2 linked regions of the Lacrimispora indolis DSM 755 genome follow. The protein of the gene in region 2 interacts with the protein of the main gene of each other region in a pairwise test. Links are inferred from orthologs where the notes say so. Each region holds a gene or a part of one and is shown on either strand. Other genes may lie near its edges.

Evidence for each region. The genes of interacting proteins can lie anywhere in the genome.
Region 1: the proteins of grpE (region 2) and groL interact in binary tests that used the Escherichia coli proteins (3 or more experiments, as listed by UniProt). The link is inferred for Lacrimispora indolis DSM 755 from one-to-one orthologs.

Annotation. Positions count from the first base shown.
Region 1 is NZ_AZUI01000001.1:432,255-435,393, reverse strand. The notes cover bases 84-2,942. They hold groL (chaperonin GroEL), read left to right. Parts: upstream 84-632; coding sequence 633-2,252; downstream 2,253-2,942. Other genes in these bases: K401_RS0102045 (DUF6106 family protein), read left to right, coding at 2,485-2,942; K401_RS0102055 (co-chaperone GroES), read left to right, coding at 257-547. Outside these bases: more of K401_RS0102045, read left to right, coding at 2,943-2,994.
Region 2 is NZ_AZUI01000001.1:649,193-652,368, forward strand. The notes cover bases 1-2,896. They hold grpE (nucleotide exchange factor GrpE), read right to left. Parts: upstream 1,823-2,896; coding sequence 1,178-1,822; downstream 1-1,177. Other genes in these bases: dnaK (molecular chaperone DnaK), read right to left, coding at 1-1,114; hrcA (heat-inducible transcriptional repressor HrcA), read right to left, coding at 1,840-2,889. UniProt on the Escherichia coli protein: Participates actively in the response to hyperosmotic and heat shock by preventing the aggregation of stress-denatured proteins, in association with DnaK and GrpE. It is the nucleotide exchange factor for DnaK and may function as a thermosensor.

The DNA.
Region 1 (3,139 bases), 220 kb from region 2 along the record:
CTCTTCATTCTATGTTATTGTAATACGTTCATAGAAAAAAATAAAGGTATATAATAAGAAAATTTCTATAAACTATGTAGGTAAAGGAGAAAATACCGCAAATATGGTAAAAATGTAAAAAAAATATAAAGTTAGCACTCAACTATTGACAGTGCTAATAATGAGTGATATAACTTAGTATGTGAATAAAATAAAACTTCTTTCGGAAGGCCAAAAGAAAGAAATAATAAGCAGAAAGCTATGAGGAGGAATTGCAATGAAATTAGTACCATTATTTGACAAAGTTGTGTTAAAACCATTGGTTGCAGAGGAGACAACAAAGTCCGGTATTGTTCTGCCGGGTCAGGCAAAAGAAAAACCCCAGCAGGCGGAAGTTATCGCAGCAGGACCAGGCGGTCTGGTAGACGGCAAGGAAGTTACCATGCAGGTTAAAGTGGGCGATAAAGTAATCTTCTCCAAATATTCAGGAACAGAAATAGAGACCGGAGAAGACGATGAGAAATATGTAATCGTCAAGCAGAGTGATATTTTAGCAGTGATCGAATAATTTTAGAAGGCAATACTGAAATCATAACAGATAGTTTTAGATAATACGTATTTTTATTTTTAGAAGAAAACTGGAGGAATGAATCATGGCAAAACAGATTAAATATGGCGTAGATGCCAGAAAAGCACTTGAGTCCGGAGTTAATCAGTTAGCAGATACCGTTCGTGTAACATTGGGACCTAAGGGAAGAAACGTTGTACTGGATAAATCCTTTGGCGCACCTTTGATCACAAACGATGGTGTTACCATTGCAAAAGAGATCGAGCTGGAGGATGCCTTTGAGAATATGGGCGCTCAGCTTGTAAAAGAAGTTGCTACAAAGACCAATGACGTGGCCGGTGACGGTACCACAACTGCAACTGTTCTGGCTCAGGCTATGATCAATGAAGGAATGAAGAACCTGGCAGCAGGCGCAAACCCAATCGTTTTAAGAAAGGGTATGAAAAAAGCCACAGAAGCAGCAGTAGAAGCTATTGCAAAGATGAGCGAGCCGATCAAAGGCAAGGCATCCATCGCAAGAGTAGCAGCTATTTCCGCATCAGATGATGAGGTTGGCGAGATGGTAGCTGACGCTATGGAGAAGGTTTCCAACAACGGTGTTATCACCATTGAAGAATCCAAGACCATGAAGACAGAGCTGGATCTTGTGGAAGGTATGCAGTTTGACAGAGGTTATATCTCTGCTTATATGTGCACCGATATGGAGAAGATGGAAGCTAATTTAGACGATCCATACATTCTCATTACAGATAAGAAGATCTCAAACATTCAGGAGATCCTTCCTTTATTAGAGCAGGTAGTTCAGTCCGGCGCAAGACTTCTCATCATCGCAGAAGATGTGGAAGGCGAGGCTTTAACCACCTTAATCGTTAATAAATTAAGAGGTACCTTCAATGTCATCGCTGTAAAGGCTCCAGGCTACGGCGACAGAAGAAAAGAGATGTTACAGGATATCGCTGTTTTAACAGGCGGTACCGTGATTTCCGATGAATTAGGCTATGAGCTTAAGAATGCAACCCTTGATCTCTTAGGACGTGCAAAATCCGTTAAGGTTCAGAAGGAAAATACCGTGATCGTGGACGGCTGCGGCGATAAGGAAGCAATCACCGCAAGAATCGGCCAGATCAAGGGCCAGATCGAAGAGACCACTTCTGATTTTGACAGAGAAAAATTACAGGAAAGACTAGCAAAATTATCCGGCGGCGTAGCAGTGATCCGTGTAGGCGCTGCAACAGAGACCGAGATGAAAGAAGCAAAGCTTCGTATGGAAGACGCTTTATCCGCAGCAAGAGCAGCTGTTGAGGAAGGCGTTATCGCAGGCGGCGGTTCTGCTTACGTTCATGCGATCAACCAGATCGAAGACACTGTAAAGGAACTGGAAGGTGATGAGAAGACCGGAGGAAAGATCATCTTAAAGGCACTCGAAGCTCCTTTATACCACATCGTAGCCAATGCAGGTCTGGAAGGAAGCGTCATCATCAATAAGGTGAGAGAGTCCAAGGTGGGAACCGGCTTTGACGCATACAAGGAAGAATACGTTGACATGGTGGAAGCAGGCATCCTGGATCCTACAAAGGTCACCAGAAGCGCCCTTCAAAATGCTACCAGTGTTGCATCTACCTTATTGACAACAGAGTCCGTTGTTGCTAATATTAAAGAAAAAGCACCTGCAATGCCAGCACCAGGCGGAATGGATATGATGTAACATTCACGAAAGCAATGAGCAGTGCGAAGCGGAAGATGAAAAAAATTTCGTTGTGCTTGCACATAAGAAATTTTTTCCATCTTCCGCTTCCCAGGGCGAACGCCCGTGAGCGGGTAAAGCCTGCGGCTTTACCCGCTGCACTGCGGATTTCCGGTATAACAAACATCTTTTGAATCGGGACAGGCTGCGCCGTAAGAAGCCATGCAGGTAAGAGGAAAGGACCCAGATCGTTATGAATGAAATGTATGCAGAATGGCTAGTGAAGCGAAAGTCTCCGGCCTATACCATGTTGATAAAAATTGCGATGGGAATCCTGTGCGTGATCGCGTTTTTCCTCTCCATGTCTCCGGTTTTCGGGATCTTTGGAGTGCTCATCCTGCTTGCTGCCGTTGCGGCCGCTTATTTTGTATTCCGCAACAGTGAAGTGGAATTTGAATACCTGTATGTGACCAATACTCTTTCCATTGACCGGATCTACGGCAGAAGCAAGAGAAAGAAAGCCTGGGAAGGTTCCATGGAAGAGATTAAGATCGTTGCTCCTACCGGCTCCACAGAAGCCAGGGATCACGAAACAAAGAATATGAAGTTACTGGATTTTTCTTCCCACGCACCGGGAGCAAAGACTTATACATTAATAAGCCAGGCCGGTGCCGAAACGACCAAGATCATATTTGAACCTAACGATAAGCTGCTTCAGTGTATGAGGATGACGGCGCCGCGTAAGGTTGTGAAAGCAGTATAAAATAAAAAAGGAATCAGATGTTTTATTAAAACATCTGATTCCTTTTTTATTTTTACAAAAGTTTCTTAAAGAAGTTATTTTGCCGGATACATCGGTTCAAAGCCGTAAAATCTTCGTTGACAACCCCTTAAAAATTTGGTACACT
Region 2 (3,176 bases):
AGGAAAGAGGAGTAACGTCCAGAAGAAGAATATCGCCTGCGCCTGCATCGCCTGCAAGCTTTCCGCCCTGGATGCTGGCGCCGATGGCAACACATTCATCCGGGTTCAAGGACTTGGAAGGCTCCTTGCCTGTCAGCTGTTTTACTTTATCCTGAGCGGACAGCATACGGGTAGATCCGCCTACCAACAGTACTTTTCCTAATTCTGCGGAAGTAATGCCTGCATCTCTTAACGCGTTCTGTACCGGAACTGCTGTGCGCTCGATGAGGTCAGCAGTCAGTTCATCAAATTTTGCTCTGGTCAGGTTCATATCCAGATGCTTTGGACCCTCTGAGGTAGCGGTGATAAATGGCAGGTTGATGTTTGTGGTGGTAGAAGAAGATAATTCCTTCTTTGCCTTTTCAGCCGCCTCTCTTAATCTCTGCATGGCCATCTTGTCTCCGGACAAGTCAACGCCTTCTGCTTTCTTGAATTCATCTACCATCCACTGGGTAATGCGGTTGTCAAAATCATCACCGCCCAGACGGGTATCACCGTTGGTGGAAAGAACTTCGATGACGCCGTCGCCGATCTCAATGATAGAAACGTCGAAGGTACCGCCGCCTAAGTCATACACCATGATCTTCTGCTCTTTTTCATTATCAAGTCCATAAGCCAGGGCTGCTGCCGTCGGCTCGTTGATGATACGCTTTACGTCAAGGCCTGCGATCTTACCTGCATCCTTGGTTGCCTGACGCTGTGCGTCGTTAAAATATGCCGGTACGGTAATAACCGCTTCGGTCACCTTTTCTCCTAAATAAGCCTCTGCATCTGCCTTTAATTTCTGAAGGATCATGGCAGAAATCTCCTGAGGGCTGTAATTCTTTCCGTCAATGGTTACCTTGTAGTCCGTACCCATATGTCTTTTGATGGAAGAGATGGTGCGGTCAGCGTTTGTTACAGCCTGACGCTTTGCAGGCTCGCCTACAAGCCTCTCTCCGTTCTTAGTAAATGCAACAACGGATGGTGTGGTTCTTACGCCTTCGCTGTTGGGGATTACAACCGGTTTACCGCCTTCCATAACGGCCACACAGCTGTTTGTTGTACCTAAGTCAATACCAATGATCTTGCCCATAGTTTTTTCCTCCTATTTAATAAACCAAATGTGAATGTTATCTGTTTTCTGAGTTTTATATGACTAATTCGCCACCTGCACCATGGAATGTCTTACCACGGTGTCGCGGTAGGTGTAACCCTTCTGGAGTTCCTGGGAAACAACATTCTCTCCCAGTGACTCATCTTCAATATGCATGACCGCATTATGGAAATTGGGATCAAACGGCTTTCCCACTGCTTCAATGGGCTTTACGCCTGCTTCTTCCAGTGTTTTCATCAGCTGTTTGTATATCTTTTCCATGCCATCTGCAAAAGGAGCGTTCTTCTCCTCCTCGGAAATGGCTGCAAGGCCTCTTTCAAAATTATCTACTACAGGGAGGATCCGTTCCACAATATCCTTTGCCCCGATTTCAAACATGGCTGTCTTTTCCTTCTCTGTTCTCTTGCGGTAATTATCGAATTCAGCCATGTTCCTCTGAAGGCGGTCTGTCAGTTCTTCTATCTTTTCATCTCTTGGGTCTTTTTTCTCTTTCTTTTTCCCGAAAAGACCCTTTTTCACGGATTCTTCCTTAGAATCCTCTTCCGCCGTTTCTTCCTCTGAAACGCCTTCCTGGATTCCGTCGTCTGCACAGGCTTCTGTGCCTTCTATTTCTTTTTCAGTGAAAGCGGCATCTTCCGCCTGAACAGTCTCATCTGCCAGTCTTTCATCTGTTTTCACATCTTCCATGCTCAATGCTCTTCCCTTTACCTTTCATCTTTTTTCAAAATGGCATCCAGCTGCGTCATGAGATTGCGCAATGTGCTGAGTACCTTTTCATAATCCATGCGTTTCGGTCCTATGATTCCAATGGTACCCCTTAAGCCTTCGCCCAGCTCATAGTTGGCAGTTACAATGCTGCAGTCCTTCATGGTCTTAACGGGTGCTTCATCACCGATGTATACCTGGATTCCGGATCCGCTCTCCGAGCTGTTCACATCATCGATCAGCCCCTGCAAAAGCTCCTTTTGTTCCAGCGTGCCGATAAGCTTACTGGCCCTTTCTCCATCACTTAACTCCGGATACTTGAAAATATTGGTGGCCCCGCTGGTGTAAATCTGAAGGTCTTCATCATCGCCCTGGATGGCTCCTGCCACCTCGGTCAGTACCCGGTCCACCACATCACAGTGGGGCCCTGCCTGAATTTTCAGCCTGCTGATCACTTCAAGATTGATCTCTTCTATGGTCAGCCCGTTAAGGGCATTGTTAAGAAGAATATTCAGATTCAGAAGTCCTTCGTCATTTAATTCCGTATGAATGGGAATTATGGTATTCTTAATGATGTTTCCCTCCACCACGATTACTACAAGAAGCTTTTCTTCATCAACCTTGGAAAGCTGGATAAACTTCAGTTTGTTCCTGTGGTACTGGGGAGCGCTGATCATTGCCGCGTAATTGGTGTTCTGGGCAAGAAGCTTTGCCATCTGCTTTAACAACAGCTCCACCCTGTCTACCCGTTTCAGCATCATATCCTTGATCTCAGTGACTTCCTCTTCTTTTTCCTGCATGATCTGGTCCACATAAAAGCGGTATCCTCTGTCGGAAGGAATCCTTCCTGCCGAGGTGTGAGGCTGCATAATGTACCCCAGCTCCTCCAGATCAGACATCTCATTCCGGATGGTAGCGGAACTCAAGTTCAAATCCGTATACTTTGATATGGTACGGGAACCGACCGGTTCTCCTGTTTCCAGATAAGTCTTGATGATGGCTTTTAATATGGTTACCTTCCGCTCATCTAACTGATCCTTATCACTCAAGCTGCTCCACTTCCTTTCTGAGTTTTTTGTTAGCACTCAACGTTTGGGAGTGCTAACATCTTCTTTTCATAATATATTCTTTTTTTCTACTTTTGTCAATACATTCCTATAAAAATTTTTGGTGAAGTTTTTGTGGCTTGTTTGTACATTTTTCCTCATTCTTTTATTAAATATTACAAAGCTGTTGACAACTTTTTCTTGACATTTAACACTTTTGTAATATAATGGTAAGGAAGACACCATAACAACACGATCATAGCAACACGATCTAGTCCGCAGTGTTGCCT